Regions from separate parts of the Streptomyces sp. NPDC048696 genome, predicted to be linked through region 4. Evidence: riboswitches for the same ligand, from Rfam matches in the RefSeq annotation. Region 4 holds a riboswitch; each other region holds the start of a gene.
The links. Region 4 has a riboswitch for cyclic di-AMP ahead of ACGFRG_RS35230 (M23 family metallopeptidase). Riboswitches for the same ligand answer to the same signal wherever they lie in the genome.

Region 1 (2,190 bases), on a different contig from region 4:
GTGCGGCGGGCTGCCCGCCGCACTCACCCGTCAGGCGAGGGCGAGGAAGAGGCGTTCGAGTTCGGCCTCGGTCATCGCGATGACACCGGCCAGCTGGCCCTGGGCACGGCGCAGCCGGTTCAGTACGGCGGCGGTGGCTTCCTCGTCGACGGTCCTGGCCATGGGCGTGGGTCCCTCCTCGCTGCACGTCCGGGCCAGCGTACCCCCGGGGGTATCGCCGGACCGGGCGCCGAGGCGACCGTGGCGGTGCGGAAGGCGACGCCCTCGACCGGGGATCCGGTCAGTAGGCGCCGTTCACGTTGTCGATCGACCCGTACATCCTGGCCGCGTAGTTGCACGCGGCGGTGATGTTGGCGACGGGGTCGTAGCTGTCCGTCGAGGTGCCGGACACGTGGTACGCCTGGAACGTGGGGTCGATGACCTGGAGCAGGCCCTTGGAGGGGATTCCGGCGGCGGCGTTGGAGTCCCAGTTGTTGATGGCCAGCGGGTTGCCCGAGGACTCCCGCATGACGTTGCGGTAGATGCCGTCATAGCTGCCGGGAATACCGTGCTGGGCCATGATGTCCAGCGACTGCCGGATCCATCCGTCGAGGTTGTTCGCGTACGTGGTCGTCTTGGCGACGGCGGGCGTGGCCTGGGTGAGGGTGGTCGAGCGCGCGGAGCGGTCGGCGCGGGCGGTGGTGGCCGTACGGTCGGCGGTGGTGGCCGACGTCTGGGCCTTCGCCTGCTTGCCGAGCGTCAGTGTCAGACCGGGGTGGATCATGGTCGGGTCGGCGCCGATGGCCTGCCGGTTGTCCTGGTAGAGCGCCTGCCAGCCGCCGGTCACGTCGAGGTCGTGGGCGATCTTGGCGAGCGAGTCACCGGCGACGACCGCGTAGCTGGTGGGGGCGGTGTTCACGGCGGTCTTCACGGTCGGCTTGGCGGCCGCGACGACCGTCGCCCTGGCCGTGGTCGCGGAGTGCGCGACGGCGGGTGCGGCACCGGCGGTGGTCGCACCCATCACCGGAATGACGAGCGCGGCGCCCCCCGTACCTGCGGCGGCGAGGCCACGGGTAAGGGAGTTGGACTTGGGTCGGCGGTGCTTACCCTTTGCGGCCATGGCGAATTCCTCTCCTTCGCCTGCGAGGTGAGCTGTCGGGTTCGGGCAGGAGTTGCCCGGCCGCGGCGCACGCGGCTGCACCCCGAGCCGTTCCGGAATCCGGATCGGCGGCTTACCTGGGTCCCCCGCTCCTGCCATTCGTGTGTGTGGGAGGTTCCGGACGGCGGCAGGATTCGGCGGTCCATCCGGATTTAGCCGTGACCGTAAGCGAATAGGCCCGGGCGAAACAAGGACCGAATTCACCGCGCCATATCAGAGAAAGATCCACCGGAAGACGGGAACCCGGCACGCGGTCGGCCGAAATCCTCAACTCGCTTTGCCATAACGGACATTGGTCGGCCGCAGCCCTTGGGGCTGCGACCGACCACGTGACCCACTTCACTCCGCCGGGCCACATTTGCCATTCCGGCCGCCGATGCGTAAATGACGCCTAATTTACGCAATCACCTACACCGGCACCATTGGCGAAATAAGCAAGAAAATGTCCTTGCGGGATCATTTCGGACATTCTGCGGCTACAGCGGGCGCCGGGCCTTCAGCAGCCAGGAGGGCAGGTCGATCCGGGTGGTGACCTCGGCGCCCAGCTCGGAGGCCATCTCCGTGACCGCGATCTGCCCGACGATGGTGCCCGGCTCGATCGACTGCACCTCCCAGCCCGCCGCCGTGAACTCGCCGTACAGCTCGTCCTTGGTGGCCCGGTGGGGGCCGATGCCCTTGACGACCTCGACGAAGTCGGGGACCCGCTCGGAGAACGTGAGGATGTGCGCGACGCCGCCCGGCCGCGCCATCCGGTAGAGCTCACGGATGTAGCGCCCGCGCTCCGGCTCCTCCAGCGCGTGCAGCAGGGCGCAGTCCAGCATCGTGTCGAACTCGGCCTCGTAACCGTCCACGGCCGACAGGTCCGCCACGCCGAACTCGACGCTCACGCCCTGGTCGGCCGCCTTGCGGCGGCCCGACTCGACGGCCGTCGGCGAGAAGTCGAGCGCGACCACGTCGAGGTCCTGGCGCGCCAGGTACAGGGCCAGGCTGCCGGTCCCGCACCCCGCGTCGAGCACCCGCCCCTTGACGTCCCCGGCCTCGACGAGGCGTAC
Region 2 (2,190 bases), on a different contig from region 4:
TCGGCGGCGCCCACGTCCCCCTCCGCCGACGTGCCGTCCGCGCCCGCCAAGACGACTCCGGCGCCCGCCACGCCCTCCGGCTCCGCCTCCACGGCGCCCAAGCCGTCCACGACCCCGTCGACGGGCAAGGACGGCAAGAGCGGCAAGGACGGCAAGACGGGCTCGACGCCGTCGGCGCCCGACAAGACGGCCCCGGCGCCCAGCACGTCCTCCGGCGGCAAGCACCGCGGCACCCCCGACCCGGCCGAGACCGGCGCGCCCGCGACCGCCGGCCCGGGCGGCACCGACGACACCCACGCATCGCAGCCCCGCGCCTCGCGAGGTGACGTCGACTCACGTACGGCGGGCGACGCCACGGCCGCGAACGGCGACTACACCGTCCGCCCCGGCGACAACCTGTGGGACATCTCGCGCTCGCACAAGGTCGAGGGCGGCTGGTCGGCGCTCTACAAGGCGAACGAGAAGACGATCGGCTCCGACCCGGACCTCATCCTGCCCGGCCAGAGCCTTGACCTGAACCTGGCAAAGCCGGACAACCCGGCCATCACCCACGGGTAGTTCAGGGGCGTATGTCCACTTCTGCGCAAGTGAGACATGAGTCTCTTTCCGTCAACTGGCGTGTCCCGTACGTCCGGTACGTGCGGGACGCCCCCGACCTGCGGAAACAGTGGTTACGGGAGGATCGCTACGGGCGTTTTCTCCCCGATGTGCCCCTTTGAACATCAGGGGTTGGTGTGTTTACGGTCGGAGCGCTCGTCACCACGAGCCCCTGCGACCGAAAACGCCGAATCCTGCCGTCGGTCGCCGGGAACAGCCGACGCTTGACGCGCCGTAGGCAGGAGCGGGGGACCCAAGGTAAGTGCCGGGCCCGGCCGTTGAGGGACGTACGCCAGACGGCGCGACGTACGAGACGGCCACGGACCGGCTTGGGGTGAAGCCGCGCGCCAGTACGCGCGGCCGGGCAGCTCACGCCCGAACCCGACAGCTCACCTCGCAGGCGTCGGTGAGGAGACACTCCATGCTGCTTTCCGGCAAGGGCAAGCACCGCCGCCCCAGCAAGGCCACCCGTATCGCCACGCTCGCCGGTGTCACCGGCGCCGCCGTCGCCGCCCCGCTGATGGCGACCGGCTCGGCCTCCGCCGCCTCCGTCGCCACCTGGGACGCGGTCGCCCAGTGCGAGTCCGGCGGCAACTGGTCCACCAACACCGGCAACGGCTACTACGGCGGCCTGCAGTTCTCGCAGTCGTCCTGGGCGGCCGCCGGCGGCACCCAGTACGCCTCGCGCGCCGACCTGGCCACCAAGGGCCAGCAGATAGCCACCGCCGAGAAGCTGCTCGCGATGCAGGGCCCGGGTGCCTGGTCCTGCGCGGGCGCGGGCAACCTGACGTCCGGCGGCGCGTCCCCGAACGTCGACACCTCGGGCTCGCACTCCTCCTCGTCCTCGAAGCCGGCCGCGCCGAAGAAGGCCGCGCCCAAGGCCGCCCCGGCCCCGCAGCGCGAGTCGGCCCCCGCCTCCCGCGGCGAGTCCCGCCCGGCGCCGGTCCAGACCGGCGACGGCGAGTACAAGGTGAAGTCCGGCGACACCCTCGGCTCCATCGCCGCCGCGCACGGCGTCAAGGGCGGCTGGCAGAAGCTGTTCGAGCTGAACAAGGACGTCGTCAAGGACGCGAACCTGATCTACCCGGGCCAGCAGCTGCACCTGGCGTAAGCGGTCGCCCGCGCCCCTGGGGAGGGCCCGAAGGGCCCACCAAGGGGCGCGGGGCTGTGACATTGTGCGGCTCCGCCGCGTGGGCGCGACCAGCCACAACGGACCCGCACCGAACGCGCAGCGAACCGCCCCGCACCGAAGGTGCAGCGAACCCGCTCAGCTGAAAGCTGAACCGGGGCTGCGGGGCGAGCCCCGCACAAAACCCCGCCCCCGCGCGCATCCCCCGTCGCGCGGGGGCGGGGCTTTGTTCCGTTCAGAAACATTTCGCCCCCCGTTTCGTCCCACGGGCCGGTCGGTCGGCTGGCCGATGGCCGGGAGGCGGCTAGGCTCAGGGGTGCCGGACCACGCGGCCCGGTCGTATTCGCGTCACATCCCAGAAGGAGATGCTCGTGCCGTCCATCGACGTCGTCGTAGCCCGGGAAATCCTGGACTCCCGAGGCAACCCCACGGTCGAGGTCGAGGTCGGCCTCGACGACGGCAGC
Region 3 (2,190 bases), on a different contig from region 4:
GTCTGCATGGGCCAGGCCGCCTCCGCCGCCGCGGTGCTGCTCGCCGCGGGCACGCCCGGCAAGCGGCTCGCGCTGCCGGGCGCGCGGGTGCTGATCCACCAGCCGTCGGTCGAGGAGCCGTTGCGGGGCCAGCCCTCCGACCTGGAGATCTACGCGGCCGAACTCCAGCGCGGGCGCGCGATGTTGACCGAGCTGCTGGCCAGGCACACCGGCCGGTCCGTCGAGCAGGTGAGCGCCGACATCGAGCGGGACACCATCCTGGACGCCCGGGGCGCCGCCGAGTACGGACTGGTGGACCACGTCGTGCCCAGCCGCAAGAACTCCCGTACGGAACTGGGGAGGTAGCGCGCGTGGTGCCCGAACTGCCGCCGCTGCCCGCGCTCACGCGCGCGGAGGGCGAGTTCATCGACGCGTATCTCGACGCCCTGGACCAGTTGGGCCGGATCAACCCGGCCCGGCACGCGGACACCTATGGCGCACTGCGGGCCGCACAGGCGCTCGTGGGGCGGGCGGTGGCGCTGCGGGACGCACTGACGACGATGCATCTGCGGGGCGAGAGTCAGTTGCACTCCGAGACGCTGGCGCGGGCCCTGCGGGTGCTCGACGGGGAGCGGCGATCGGGTCGCGTCACGGTGCCGCCCCCCACCACGGGTTGACGTCCCAGGGGCGCCCGGACGGCACCTTCGTTGGTACGAGTCGGCGTCCCCCGTTCGCACCATCCGATGGTCCGAACGACGTATCAGTTCCCTTGCGCCATATGGGCAGACACTTGGCGGAACCTGCCATTCCGACGCTGGTGCGGGGCTGGTCGGACCCCCTGCCGAAGGCTTCAAAACATCCGCGTCCACCCGAACGGGTCAGTCGTGAGGAGCCTCACAAAACGTCGTTTCGGCTCGGAAATCCGGCACTTCGTGGGTCAAGATCCCTTCCGACGACAAGCCCCCGCCACCGCGGCGGGGCGGTCCGGGCGGACGCCGAGTCCTGCCGCCGTACCCGGATGACTGGTCGACTGAGTGGATCGGCAGGAGTGGAGGACCCGAGCAGTACGGGCCCACCGGGAGACCGGGAGGCCCTTGGGGTGAAGCCGCGCGAGCGGCCGGGCATCTTCGCCAGCCCGAACCCGACAGGTCATCCTTCGCAGGCGGTTTGACGAAGGGTCGCGCATGCCTGCGCAGAATCACGTCCCGTCCCTGCTGACACGTGTCGGTGCGGTCTCCGCGCTCACTCTGGCCGCCGTGGGCGGCACCTTGCTGGCGCCGGGCGCCACGAGTGAGGCGAGCGCCGCGACACTCGCGACGAAGGCGCTCAACGTCGCCGCGTCGAAGAAGGGATCGCCCTACCAGTACGGAGCCAGCGGCCCGTCCCGGTTCGACTGCTCGGGGCTCACCGTCTACTCGTACAAGCAGGCGGGCAAGAAGCTGCCGCGCACCTCGCAGCAGCAGTACAACAGCACACGCCATGTCTCGTCGTCCGCGCGCCAGCGGGGCGACCTGGTGTTCTTCCACTCCGGCTCGAACGTCTACCACGTGGGGATCTACGCCGGCGAGGGGAAGATCTGGCACTCCCCCAAGACCGGATCCGTGGTCCGGCTTGAGAAGATCTGGTCCAACAGCGTCTGGTACGGCCGCGTGCGCTGACGCGGGCTCATACGGGGCGGTGAGCGCGGGCGCCCGCGCTCACCGCCCCCGCCCGGCGGCCGGACGGCCCCGGCGCCGGGTGCTCGGTTCCGGACGGCTCAGCTCTGGACCGGTGCGGTCCACGGCAGAGCGATCCAGACGGTCTTGCCGCCCTCGGGCGTCGGCGTCACCGAAAGACGCCCCCCGCACTCGGCGGCGAGCCAGCGAATGATCACCATGCCCCGCCCGTTGTCCTGCTGGACGGCGGCGGGAAGGCGTTTCGGCCAGCGCGGATGGCTGTCGGTCACCCCGATGTGCAACTGCTCGTCGAACTCAAGGCGCATGTCCACGGTGAATGTGGGCGACTGGCCGAAAGTGTGCTGCACGGCATTGGTCGCGAGTTCGGAGACGATCAGGCGGATCGTATCGGCGGTTTCACCGTCCGAGGCGAGACCCCACTCGGTGAGTACGCCGGCGACATATTTACGGGCGGCGGAGACCGAGGCGGGATCGCTCGGCAGAGTGACGGTTGATTCCTGGTGGTCTGCCATGGCGACGCTGTCCCTTTCCCACC
Region 4 (2,190 bases):
GCCCGTGGCCCAGTGCGAGTACATGTCGGCCGTGTCCACGAAGTTGCCACCGGCGGCGGCGTACGCGTCGAGCACGGCGAACGACGCCGCCTCGTCGGCGGTCCAGCCGAAGACGTTGCCGCCGAGGGCGAGCGGGAAGACGGAGAGGTCGGAGGAACCGAGCGGGCGCAGAGAGGTCATACGGGGGCAACGGCGTTGTGGGGCAGGGCTATTCCGGATGCGGGGGCCCGACTGGGCCGCGGCGGGAACCGCGGCCGGGGACCACGCCCCGGCCGCCCCCCCGTACGACCCGCGTACGACCTACGGGTTGAGCCCCTTCGACTGGAGCCACGCCATCGGGTCGATGCCCGTGCCGTCCGGCGTGTGCACCTCCAGGTGCAGATGCGGACCCGTGACGTTGCCGGTGGCGCCGACGCGGCCGATCGTCTCGCCGGTGGTGACCTGCTGGCCCGCGCTGACCGCGATCGAGGACTGGTGGCAGAACCAGAGCTCGGAGCCGTCCTCCAGCTCGATGACCGTGCGGTAGCCGTACGAGCCTGACCAGCCCGCCGACTTGACCGTGCCGCCGTGGATCGCCTTCAGCGGCGTGCCGGTCGGGGCGGCGAAGTCGAGGCCCGTGTGGTGGCCGGAGGCCCACATCGAACCGGCCTCGCCGAACGTCGAGGTGATCGTGTACGAGGCGACCGGCAGCGAGTAGCTCTTGGCGAGCTCGGCCAGCCGCTCCTCCTCCGCCTTCTTCGCGGCGGCTTCTTCGGCGGCCTTCTTCTCGGCCTCCGCCTTCTGCTGCGCGACGGTCTGCGCGGCCTTCGCCTCGGCCGCGGCCTTGTCCGCCGCCGCCTTCTCGGCACTCGCCTTGGCCTCGGCCTCGGCGTTGTTCTGCTGCTGTTCGGCCTGCTGCAGGATCCGGGCGCGCAGGGCCTCGCCCGCGCCGGTGGCGCCCTTCTCGGCCTCGGCGCTGGAGACGCCCGCCATGGTGAGGGGGGCGCTCGCCACGGCCCTGTCGGCCTCGGCGGACGGGGACGTGTCCGGGGTGTCGTCGCCCGCGATGTCCGATATCAACGTGCCCACGCCCGGCAGGGACTTGACGTCCGGGAGTTTGTCGGCGACCGAGTCGGGCAGGGATATGGAGACCGGCGGCTTGGTCTGCGCGCTGGCCATGCCGCCCGCGCCGACGGCCGCGATGACGCCGACGCCGAGGACGGTGGAGCTGCGGGCGAGCCCGCCGCGCTGCTTGGCGACGCGGTGCCGGCCGCGCACGGAGGGCAGGGACTCCTCCGTGGGGTTCCACTCCTCCCACACCTCGGTGTCACTGGGCGCGGCCCCGTACAGGGAGACGGGGGAAACCGGCGGGGTGCCGAGGGCAGGCTCGTTGGACGCCACGGGGGCGCACTCCTTTCCTTCCTTCTCGCCTACCGGGTTAGCTGACGGGTTCGGAGCAGGAAGGTCTCCTACGGGCACCTCAGAAAGGCGCGAAGGTGCCCGATTCACCCCAAGTTGGTGGTTCCCCGGTTCCCTTGCGGGATTCGGCGCGTGCGCACGGTGCCGCCTTGGCGACGGCTGGGACGACCGCGCTGCGTTATCGAACGTTAATAGACACCGGGACCTGTTTCCAAGCTGTTCCCGTTGATCCTTAATGACAGCGCGTCAAACAGCGTGCGCAGCGGGGCCGTTCGGCTACCAAGGGCTACGGCACCACCGGCATCGTCCGGCGCCGCTCGGGCTGGCGCACGCCCGGTCTGCTCACCGCGAGCAGCGCCATGTCGTCGCTCGCGCCCCCGCCCGTATGTCTGCGCACGTCGTCGACGAGCGCGTCCAGGAGCTCGTCCGGCCCGGGGAAGATCCGGTGGCGCAGCCGCTCGCGCGGGTCGTAGAAGTCGCCCGGGGCCTCGAACGCGCGCGCCTCGGAGAGGCCGTCGGTGTACAGCAGCAGCGTCGCGCCGGGCGGGAACGGATACGTGTCCACCCGGTCCGGCCACACCCCGAGCTCCGCCATCCCCAGCGGCAGCGCGGGGTCGGCGGGGGCGAGCGCGTCGAGGGCGCCGTCCGCGTGCAGGAGCAGCGGCTCGGGGTGCCCCCGGTTCACCAGGCGTACGCACGCGCGGCCCGGCGGGATCTCGGCGAGCACGGCCGTGGTGAAGCCCTCGAAGGCGTCCAGGGCGTCACGCCGGACGCCCTCCCGGGCCAGCGCCC

Region 1: it holds a riboswitch for cyclic di-AMP, as region 4 does, so the genes downstream of both, ACGFRG_RS18255 (LysM peptidoglycan-binding domain-containing protein) here and ACGFRG_RS35230 (M23 family metallopeptidase) in region 4, are expected to answer to the same signal.
Region 2: it holds a riboswitch for cyclic di-AMP, as region 4 does, so the genes downstream of both, ACGFRG_RS33160 (transglycosylase family protein) here and ACGFRG_RS35230 (M23 family metallopeptidase) in region 4, are expected to answer to the same signal.
Region 3: it holds a riboswitch for cyclic di-AMP, as region 4 does, so the genes downstream of both, ACGFRG_RS05165 (C40 family peptidase) here and ACGFRG_RS35230 (M23 family metallopeptidase) in region 4, are expected to answer to the same signal.

What each region holds. Positions count from the first base shown of each region.
Region 1 covers NZ_JBICVJ010000008.1:31,781-33,970, reverse strand. The annotation lists partial or broken gene ACGFRG_RS18260 (metal-sensing transcriptional repressor) at 64-162, opposite strand; gene ACGFRG_RS18255 (LysM peptidoglycan-binding domain-containing protein) at 281-1,099, opposite strand; cyclic di-AMP (ydaO/yuaA leader) riboswitch at 1,104-1,288, opposite strand; gene ACGFRG_RS18250 (class I SAM-dependent methyltransferase) at 1,615-2,190, opposite strand, start outside.
Region 2 covers NZ_JBICVJ010000023.1:53,169-55,358, forward strand. The annotation lists gene ACGFRG_RS33155 (transglycosylase family protein) at 1-558, shown strand, start outside; cyclic di-AMP (ydaO/yuaA leader) riboswitch at 818-1,015, shown strand; gene ACGFRG_RS33160 (transglycosylase family protein) at 1,019-1,708, shown strand; gene eno (phosphopyruvate hydratase) at 2,092-2,190, shown strand, end outside.
Region 3 covers NZ_JBICVJ010000002.1:465,251-467,440, forward strand. The annotation lists gene ACGFRG_RS05155 (ATP-dependent Clp protease proteolytic subunit) at 1-345, shown strand, start outside; gene ACGFRG_RS05160 (hypothetical protein) at 351-656, shown strand; cyclic di-AMP (ydaO/yuaA leader) riboswitch at 976-1,160, shown strand; gene ACGFRG_RS05165 (C40 family peptidase) at 1,164-1,637, shown strand; gene ACGFRG_RS05170 (ATP-binding protein) at 1,736-2,167, opposite strand.
Region 4 covers NZ_JBICVJ010000030.1:21,543-23,732, forward strand. The annotation lists gene ACGFRG_RS35225 (aldo/keto reductase) at 1-180, opposite strand, end outside; gene ACGFRG_RS35230 (M23 family metallopeptidase) at 301-1,380, opposite strand; cyclic di-AMP (ydaO/yuaA leader) riboswitch at 1,392-1,539, opposite strand; gene ACGFRG_RS35235 (PP2C family protein-serine/threonine phosphatase) at 1,685-2,190, opposite strand, start outside.